Regions from separate parts of the Micromonospora sp. WMMB482 genome, predicted to be linked through region 1. Evidence: riboswitches for the same ligand, from Rfam matches in the RefSeq annotation. Region 1 holds a riboswitch; each other region holds the start of a gene.
The links. A riboswitch is a leader RNA that binds a small molecule or an ion and turns the genes downstream of it on or off. The one in region 1 is predicted to bind cyclic di-AMP.
Positions count from the first base shown of each region.

Region 2: linked by a shared signal. The riboswitch ahead of KSK32_RS34545 (NlpC/P60 family protein) and the one ahead of KSK32_RS03910 (hypothetical protein) in region 1 are both predicted to bind cyclic di-AMP.
Region 3: linked by a shared signal. The riboswitch ahead of KSK32_RS15080 (hypothetical protein) and the one ahead of KSK32_RS03910 (hypothetical protein) in region 1 are both predicted to bind cyclic di-AMP.

Region 1 is NZ_JAHOPD010000020.1:671,355-674,620, reverse strand. It holds gene KSK32_RS03920 (STAS domain-containing protein) at 1-119, shown strand, start outside; gene KSK32_RS03915 (SRPBCC family protein) at 221-673, shown strand; gene KSK32_RS03910 (hypothetical protein) at 697-1,770, opposite strand; cyclic di-AMP (ydaO/yuaA leader) riboswitch at 1,775-1,905, opposite strand; gene KSK32_RS03905 (cation diffusion facilitator family transporter) at 2,049-2,963, opposite strand; gene KSK32_RS03900 (AAA family ATPase) at 3,055-3,266, opposite strand, start outside.
Region 2 is NZ_JAHOPD010000020.1:2,523,054-2,526,319, reverse strand. It holds gene KSK32_RS12810 (pyridoxamine 5'-phosphate oxidase family protein) at 1-106, opposite strand, end outside; gene dcd (dCTP deaminase) at 185-763, shown strand; gene KSK32_RS34545 (NlpC/P60 family protein) at 828-1,859, opposite strand; cyclic di-AMP (ydaO/yuaA leader) riboswitch at 1,873-2,007, opposite strand; gene KSK32_RS12795 (N-acetylmuramoyl-L-alanine amidase) at 2,246-3,266, shown strand, end outside.
Region 3 is NZ_JAHOPD010000020.1:2,970,549-2,973,814, reverse strand. It holds gene KSK32_RS15085 (YibE/F family protein) at 1-1,180, shown strand, start outside; cyclic di-AMP (ydaO/yuaA leader) riboswitch at 1,335-1,466, shown strand; gene KSK32_RS15080 (hypothetical protein) at 1,470-2,498, shown strand; gene KSK32_RS15075 (carbonic anhydrase) at 2,554-3,207, opposite strand.

The DNA of each region.
Region 1 (3,266 bases):
TCACCGAGCCGAGCCGGTTCGTGCACCGGCAGCTCTGGGTGACCGGCCTGCTCGGCCTGTTCGGCGCGCCCGAGCCGTGGTTCGCCGACGACACGCCCGAGGTGCTGCCCGGCGCCTGAGCGCCGTTCACACCCCCTGCGGCCAGGGGGCCTTCTACCCGTTGCCAGTCCGGCGCCGGTACGGGACGATCGTCGCGACGCACGACGGCGAGGGGGCCCGCTTGCAGAGCAGCGACAGCTTCAGCTACACCGTGCAGGCCCGGTGCAGCCGGGCCGAAGCGGTGGCCCTGTTAGGTGATCTGAGTCGCCAGGGCGAGCTGCATCCGCTGATCGTCCGGGTCCGGAAGCTGCCGGCCCGGCCGGGCGCACTGGCCAGCTACGCGATCACCGACCGGCTGCAGCTCGGCCCGCTGCACTTCCCGGTCACGTACCAGGCGGACGTGCTGATCGCGGGCGAGGACGAGGTGGTCACCGTGGCGCGGCAGCAGCCCGCGACGACGGTCCGCAACCACACCCGGCTGCGCGACGAGCCCGACGGCACGGTACGCATCGACGTGGAGATCACGCTGACCGCGCCGGCGCCGCTGTTCGGGTACGCGTTCCGCCAGGCCCGGGCGGCTCACCTGGGCCTGGCGGCGCGTCTCGGAGCGACCCTGGAGGGCCGGCCGGCCTGATCCGGCCGGCCCGTCCGGGGCGGTCAGTACACCGAGAGGTGCACGTGGTTGGTGTGGTCGCTGGACGGGTCGCCGTTGGCGCCGCTGTACGACTTCCACCCGCTGCTGGGCAGCCAGATCTGCTTGAACCAGATCACGTAGAGCACGGCGAGCGGGTCGGCGTTGCGCACGAAGTACGCGGCCAGGTTGTTGCCGTACGTCCGGTCACCGCCGGAGGCCACACCGCCGAAGCCGCTCTTCTGCGCGGCGAAGTCGCAGGCCCGCCCCTTCGGGTGCTCACCGGAACCGCTGGGCCGGTGACACGAGACGTACCGGGTGAAGCCGGCCGCCTTGGCCTGTTGCAGCGCGTGCAGCGTGCGCGGGGTGATGCAGCCGTTCGCCGGCGTCGGGTCGTTGACGCTGCACGACTCCGACGGCCAGGAGCCGTCCGAGTTGCGCGGCGCCGGCTTCGCGTTCTTGCTGGAGGTGCCCTGGACGCTGCCACCGCCGCTGCTGCCGCGCGAGGTGCGGTCGTTGGCCACCTCCAGGGCGCGCTCGGCCTGTTCCTTGCGCTTGGCCATCACCGTCACCTGCTTGCGCTGCTCGCGGATCTCGCCGTCGAGCTGGGCGCGGGTGCGGGTGGCCTCGTCCCGGGTGGCGATCAGGTCGCGCAGCGTACGGTCCTCGTTCGCGGCGACCTGCTCCAGCGCGGCGGCCCGGTCCATGAAGCCCTCCGGGCTGCTGCTGCCGAGCAGTGCCCCGGCGGTGCCCAGGCGGCCGTTGCGGTACGCCACCGCGGCGATCTCGCCGACCTTGGCGTCGCGTACCGCGAGTTCGGCGCCGACTGTCTTGAGCTGGTCGTTGAGCTGCTTCTGCCGGCTCACCGACCGGTTCAGCGCGGCTTTCGCCTCCAGCCAGCCCTTGCCGGCGGCGTCGAGCTGGGCACGCAGTTCGGGCGTGCCGCCCTCGTCGTCGCCGGGAGCGGCGGCGAGCAGGCCGGTCGCCGGCGCCGCCGAGGCGGGGGAGACCGGAACGGTCGCGACGCCGAGGGCCAGCGTCGCGACGATCAGGGCCGCCAACCGGGCGGCCGTCCGTCGTACAGGTGCCACTGGGGGCATTCACACGTCCTTCCGTCAACGCCGACCGGGTTAGCTGACGGGTTCGGGACGGAAGATCCCTACCGCTGACGCGGATGCACCCCACGTACGTGGTTCCCCGGCTCGTCCCTGCGGACGATTAGGCGACGGCCGCCCCACCGGGGCCGGTGGCGTCCGCGGGTGCGGCCGCGACCGAGACTACCGGCGCTGCCCGGGCACGGCTCCGCGGAGCAACGCCGCTAGGCGGGGCAAAACCGGCATAAGACTACATTAGCCACAGTGATTTAAGTGTGTCCTAATCACCACTCGGTCGGTCCGCACACTCCGGCCGACGCTCCGGGTTCGACCTGCAACGTGGCGTGATCGATGGAGAAGTCCTCGTGCAGGGCGGCCCGCGCCGCGGCCAGCACCCCGCCCGGGTCCACGCCCGGCTCGGTGGTCAGGTGCGCCGAGGCCACCTCCATGCCCGAGGTGAGCGTCCAGACGTGCAGGTCGTGCACCTCGGCCACGCCGGGTACGGCGGCCAGCCGGTCGTGCACGGCGGTCACCTGGAGGTGCTCCGGCGCGGCCTGCACCAGGATGCGCAGCGCGGCCCGGCCGAGCCGCCAGGTGCGCGGCAGGATGAACAGGCCGATGCCGACGGCGACCAGCGGGTCCGCCCACCACCAGTCGGTCACCGCGATGACCAGCGCGGCGGCGATCACGCCGAGCGAGCCGAGCAGGTCGCCGAGCACCTCCAGGTACGCCCCGCGCAGATTGATGCTCTCCTTCGACCCGGCGCGCAGCAGTGCGAACGCGGCGATGTTGGCGAGCAGGCCGAGCGCCGCCACCACGAGCATCGGGCCGGCCAGCACCTCCGGCGGCTCGCCGAACCGGCGTACCGCCTCGACCAGGACGTAGACGGCGACGGCGGCGAGCAGCACGGCGTTGGCGAGGGCGGCGAGCACCTCCAGCCGGTAGAGCCCGAACGTGCGCTGCGGATCGGTGCCGACGCGGCGCGTGGCGGTGATCGCGGCGAGCGCCATGCCGATGCCGAGGACGTCGGTGAACATGTGCCCGGCGTCGGAGAGCAGCGCCAGCGAGCCGGTCGTGAAGGCGGCCACCGCCTCGACCACCATCAGGATGGCGAGCAGCGCGAAGGCGGCCCAGAGGCGGCCCCGGTGGCGATGTGCCGCGTTGGCCACCGCACCGCTGTGGTCATGACCTGCGCCCACGCCAACACCCTTCCTGCCCCGTACCGGCCCGACCCAATGTATGTTCACATCGCTATGTGTGCAAGTGAACTGCGGGTGGCGGCCGGGCGACTCACCCCACCGGGTCGAGCGTGGTGAGGCGCTGGGTGGCCCGGGACAGCGCCACGTAGAGCGTGCGCACGCCCGAGGGGTCGGCCCGGATCTCGCCCGGCGCCACCAGCACCACGCCGTCGTACTCCATGCCCTTGGCCTGGAGGCTGGTCACCACCTGGAGCCGGCCCGCGCCGAGCGCGCCCAGCCAGCCGGCCACCTCGTCCCGGCGCG
Region 2 (3,266 bases), 1.9 Mb from region 1:
GGACCGTGGCGAGGTAGCCGAAGCCCGGCCCGTACTGCTGCATCAGGAGGCGGATCTCGTCGGCGAGGCGGGGCTCGTCGGCGGCGAATTCGGACCAGGAAGCCATGTGGACACTCTATCGAACACGTGTACGAAGATGCACTGCGACACGCTGGTCACCCGTACCGGTCGCTATGGTGTTCCGATGCTGCTCTCCGACCGCGACCTGGTCTCCGAGATCAAGGCCGGCACGCTCGCGCTGGAGCCCTTCGAGCCCACGCTGGTGCAGCCGTCGAGCATCGACGTACGCCTGGACCGGCTGTTCCGGGTCTTCAACAACCACCTCTACACGCACATCGACCCGTCGATCCAGCAGGACGACCTGACCTCGATGGTGGAGGTGCCGGAGGGGCAGCCGTTCGTGCTGCACCCGGGCGAGTTCGTGCTCGCCTCCACGCTTGAGGTGATCTCGCTGGGTGACCAGCTCGCCGGCCGGCTGGAGGGCAAGTCGAGCCTGGGGCGGCTGGGGCTGCTGACCCACTCGACCGCCGGCTTCATCGACCCGGGCTTCTCCGGTCACGTCACGCTGGAGCTGTCGAACGTGGCGAACCTGCCGATCACGCTCTGGCCGGGGATGAAGATCGGGCAGCTCTGCATCTTCCGGCTCTCCTCGCCGGCCGAGCACCCGTACGGCTCGGCCGTCTACGGCTCGCGGTACCAGGGGCAGCGCGGACCGACGCCGAGCCGGTCCTGGCAGAGCTGGCGCACCTGGCCGGCGCGCTGACGGCGCCCACAGTTGTTAATAGGGGCCCCCTCCTCTACCGGAGGCGTTAAGAGGGGGCCCTTCCTTACGATCGGCCGTAGCTGTTGATGTCGCCGTCGTCGACCCGCTTCATCGTGATGGGCTTGCCGGACTGGGAGGCGTGCACCACCCAGCCGTCGCCCACGTACATCGCCACGTGGTGCAGGTCGCCGTAGTAGAAGACGAGGTCACCGGCGCGCAATTCGGCCCGGCTGACCCGCTTCGTCACGCCGTGCTGCTGGCGCGCGCTGTGCGGCAGTGAGACGCCGCCCTTCGCCCAGGCCGCCATGGTGAGGCCCGAGCAGTCGAAGTGGTCCGGCCCGGCCGCGCCCCAGACGTAGATCTTGCCGATCTGGGCGCAAGCGAACTTGACCGCCGCCCCGGCCGGGCCGCCGGGGTAGCCGGCCGGGCACGGCGCCGGGCGCAGCGGGCCCCCGCCACCCTTGCCGTACACCTTGAGCCGTAGTTTCTCCAGCTTGGCGATCTCGGCGTCGATCTGCTTCTTCTTCGCCGCGAGCTGGGCCTCGGTACGCGCCAGACCGGCGATCATCTCGTCCAGCGGCTTCTTCTTCGCCGCCAGCTCGTCGCGCAGCGCGGCGACGGAGCGCACCTGCTCGTGCTGGCGGTGCGCGAAGCGGTCGAGCAGTTCCAGGCCGTTGACCAGGTCGCCGGGCGAGCGGCTGCCCAGCAGCGCGTTGACGGTGGAGAGGTTGTCGCCCTTGTAGGCGTCGGCGGCGAGCCCGCCGACCTGGCCGAGCGCGGCGTCCACCCGGGCCTGGAGGGGTGCGATCTGCCGGCCGAGCGCGTCGGCCTGCTTGCGCCGTGCGGCGAGCTGCCCGCGTACGGCGTTGACCTGTTCGATGACCGGTTCGAGCTTGTTCCAGTCGCGGTCGATCTGGGCCTCGATCTCGGCGACCGAGGGTTCGGCGTGTGCCGCCGTGGCGCCACCGGTCAGGACGACGGCGGTGCCGACGAGGGCGGCGAGAGCGATGGTGAAGCGGGACCAGCGGGTACGCGGCACAGCCGTGGACCGGTCGACCGACCGGCTCGACGACGGCCGCGGGGCATGGAGTGCCACCGGGCGTCCGTACTCCTTCTTCCGTACCGCCTACCGGGTTAGCTGACGGATTCGGGCGGGAAGGGAGCCGCCCTACCGCATCGCTGCGGATTCACCCCAGGTACCTGGTTCCCCGGCTCGCCCGTAGGCGACTCGGCGGTGTCGGACCGTCACCGACCGGGTTGGACGGTGAGACGTGCGGCCGACGATTCCCCAGAGTAGGGACCACCGTTATCGATCCGCAACTTCCAGCGGCGTGACACTCCGTACGCGATCCGGGGCCACACCCCCGGCAGCGGTGAAGTTTTCTTTCAAGCTTGATTATCCACTGGAAAGGTATTGACCCTCGCGGGGCTGCGGAGTGAGGGTGGAAACGCAGTGACCCCCATCCCTGTCCAGGAGGTTCGATGCACCTCTCCGCCCCGCCGTCGGGCAGACGGATACTGCTCGCCGCCGCCGTGGCGGCCGCCACCGCGCTGGCAACGACCGGACCGGTGACCGCCGCGCCGGACACGTCCGCGCCCGCGAGCGACCGGCAGCGACAGTACGCCGCCGCCGCGGCCGAGTACGGCGTGCCGCAGAACGTGCTGCTCGGCGTCTCCTATCTGGAGTCCCGCTGGGACACCCACGTCGGGCAGCCCAGCACCAGCGGCGGCTACGGCCCGATGCACCTGACCGACGCCGCGCACATCCTCGCCACGCCGGGCAGCGCCCACGTCGACGAGGACGAGGATCCGCGCGGCGACGACGCCCGCCCGCTCACGCTCGATCCCGCCACCGCCGCCGCGCCGAAGCGGGAGACCCCGCTGCCGCCCGCCTCGCTCCAGACGCTCGACGCCGCCGCCGCGCTCACCGGGCTCGACGCGCGGACGCTGCGGACCGACCCGGCCGCGAACATCCGCGGTGGCGCGGCGCTGCTGGCGTCGTACCAGAAGGCTCTGGGTGGGCCGGTCGGCGCCGGCACCGACCCGGCGGCCTGGTACGGCGCGGTGGCCCGGTACTCCGGCGCGGACACCTCCGACGCCGCGGCGGCCTTCGCCGACGAGGTCTACGACCAGCTCAGCCAGGGCGCCAGCCGGACCACCGACGACGGCCAGCGGGTCACGCTCGCCGCGACCGCCGCGAAGCCGGACCGGTCCCGGCTGGCCCGCCTGGGCCTGCGCCACGCGCAGCGGCCGGACGGGCTGGAGTGCCCGGTCCGGCTGGCCTGCGAGTGGATCCCCGCGCCCTACGAGCAGCTCAGCGACGACCCGGGCGACTACGGTAACCACGACCTGGCCGACCGGCCGAAGCAGCAGAGGATCGAGTACATCGTCATCCACGACACCGAGGGCTACTTCGGCCCGAGCGTCGACCTGGTGAAGCGGGCCGACTACCTGGGCTGGCACTACACGCTGCGCTCGGCGGACGGCTACATCGCCCAGCACG
Region 3 (3,266 bases), 2.3 Mb from region 1:
CTGGCCCCGGCAGGACCGGGAGCCGTTCGGCGGCGCGGACGTCCCCCGCTACCACGGCACCGTGACCCGGGTGGTCACCGAGCCCTGCCCGCCGACCCCGGAGGCCCCGGAGGCCCCGGAGGCCCCGGACGGTGGAGGTGGCCCCTGCGGCACCGTGACCGTCACCGCCGAGCAGGGCCCGGACGCGGGCCGGCAGGTCGAGATGCCGATCCCGGCCGGGCCGGGCGCGCCCCGGGTCGCGGTCGGCGACGAGGTCGTCCTGGTCGAGCTGACCGACCCGGCCGACCCGACGGTGAAGTCCTACAACATCGCCGAGCACCAGCGCGGTACGCCGCTGATCTGGCTGATGGTGCTGTTCGCCGCCGCGATCGTGGCATTCGGCCGCTGGCGCGGGCTCGCCGCGCTCGGCGGCCTGGTGGCCAGCTTCGCCATCCTGCTCGGCTTCGTGCTGCCGGGCATCGGGTCCGGCCAGCCGCCGCTGCTGGTGGCGATCGTGGGCGCCGCGCTGATCATGTTCGTGGTGCTCTACCTGACCCACGGGATCACCGCGCAGACGTCGGTGGCGGTGCTCGGCACGCTCGGCAGCCTGGTGGTCACCGGCGTGCTCGGCCTGCTCGCCACGTCCGCCACCCACCTGACCGGCTTCGGCAGCGAGGACGCCACCACGCTGTCCATGTTCCGGGCCGACGTGGACCTGCACGGGCTGCTGCTGGCCGGCATCATCATCGGCTCGCTGGGCGTGCTGGACGACGTCACAGTCACCCAGGCGGCCACCGTCACCGAACTGGCACACGCCAACCCGGGCCTGTCCCGGCGGCAGCTCTACCGGGCCGCGACCCGGGTCGGCCGGGCCCACATCGCGTCCACCGTCAACACCATCGTGCTGGCGTACGCGGGCGCGTCGCTGCCGCTGCTGCTCCTGCTGGTCGCCGACTCCCGCCCGGTCAGCCAGATCCTCACCAGCGAGTTCCTCGCCCAGGAGATCGTCCGCAGCGCGGTGGCCACGCTCGGCCTGATCGCCGCCGTACCGCTGACGACCGGACTGGCCGCGATCGTGACCACCGCCGGACGACGCTCGCGCGGCGCGGAACCGGCGCCACCCGCGCCCCGGCCGCCGACCCGACGGGAGGACGCGCTGGAGGCGCTCGGCGGCGGGAAGAGCACGGAGGCCGCATGGTGACACTCCGCAGCGTGACCATCGATTTCAAACGCGACGCTGGTCACGGTGCGCCACGGCGAAATCTCGCTATTGGTCGGCTTCCGGACGTAGATCCTCAGGAGTGCTGTCAGGTAACCTCGCTGCCGGTCACCGCCGAAGGCGCGCACCGGCGCCAGCGGTGCCGCCGCCCAATCGCCCGCGGGCGAGCCGGGGAACCAGGTACATGGGGTGAATCCGCGACAGCGGTAGGGGCCACTTCCGTCCCGAACCCGTCAGCTAACCCGGTCGGCGGCCGACGGAAGGGAACATTGTGACGGCACCCCTGCGCCGCTGGCTGACACCCGTGGTGGCCGTGCTGGCCTCGCTGGCCGTGCTGGCCGGGCCGACCCCGGCGACCGCGGCCCCCACCGCGGCGGCCCCCGGCACCCCCTCGGGCCACGAGGAGGACGGCGAACCGCCGCTCATCACCGAGGCGATCGACGCCGCCAACCGCAACTTCCTCCAGGCCAAGGCGAAGCTGGCCAAGTCGCAGGACCGCCAGCGGCGGCTGGCGGCCGAGGTGAAGACGGCACAGGCCGAACTCGACGCGCTCAGCCCGCAGGTCAACCAGCTCGCCGCCCAGTCCTACCGGACCGGCCGGATGGGCGCGATGGCCATGCTCCTGGAGAGCAACTCGCCCGATTCGTTCGTCCGCCGGGTCAACGCCCTGGACGAGCTGAACCTCCTCAACGCGCAGCGCCTGGCCGCGATCAACGCGGTCAAGACCCGCGCCGAGCAGGCCAAGATCGCGCTCGACGCCGAGGTACGCGAGCAGGAGAAGCAGAAGAACGCGATGGAGCGCGAGAAGGTGCAGGCCGAGCGCGCGCTGAAGCTCGTCGGCGGTCTCGGCTTCACCGGCGGCCTGGTCTCCGCCACCTCACCGGTCGCCAAGATCGCCCCCGGCCGCACCGCCGACGGCGGCTGGAAGGCCGAGTCGTGCAGCGAGGACGACCCGACCACCTCGGGCTGCGTCACCCCGCGCACGCTGCACGCGTACAAGGAGGTACGCCGCGCGGGCTTCAAGCGCTTCGTGGGCTGCTACCGGCCCGGCGGGCCGTGGGAGCACCCCAAGGGCAAGGCGTGCGACTGGTCGCTCCAGAACAGCGGCTTCGCGCCATGGCACAACAACGACACCCGCCGGTACGGCAACGAGGTCGCCGCCTTCCTCATCCGCAACGCCGACCGGCTGGGCATCTACTACGTCATCTGGAACCGGCAGATCTGGTTCCCGGCCACCGGCTGGAGTTCGTACAGCGGACCGTCGAACCACACCGACCACGTTCACATGTCGCTGCTCTGATTCGGACACAGCGAAGGGGCCGCCCTCGGGCGGCCCCTTCTCGTCGCCCTAGGGGTCAGCCGGCCAGCGCCGGATCGGCGGGCGCCGCCGGAGCGGGCAGCGGGGCCGGGGACTGCGCCACGGTCCGCACCTCGCCGCCGGCGAGCCGGTACGACATGCCCACCACCGTGCACCGCCCGGCCGCCACCCGCTCGGCCAGTACGGCGGACCGGGCCAGCAGCGTCTCCACGGTCTGCGCGATGTGCACGTCGATGATGCCGTCGAGGTCGTCGACGCCATGGCGGGCGGCGCGCAGCAGGCTGGGCGAGACCGCGTCCACCACCGCGCCCAGGTGCCCGACCGGGGCGGCACCCGTCCGGACCCCCTCCCGGGCGGCCTGGACCGCGCCGCACGAGTCGTGCCCGAGCACCACCACGAGCGGCGTGCCGAGCACGGTGACCGCGTACTCGACGCTGCCGAGCACCTCCGGCCCGGCGGTGTGCCCGGCCGTCCGCACCACGAAGAGGTCACCGAGACCACGATCGAAGATGATCTCGGCGGCGAGCCGCGAGTCGGAGCAGCCGACGATCACCGCGAAGGGATGCTGACCGTCGGCGACCGCCGCCCGGTGCCCGGCGTCCTGATTCGGATGCTGCGGGGCGCCGCTGACGAACCGGTGATTACCGGCACGCAGCTCGGTCAGTGCCTGCTCCGGGGTGCTCGGCGTCATGTCCCTCACCTCGTCTACCTGGGGAACCACCAGGCCGAACGGCCTCGCGACCCACGGTC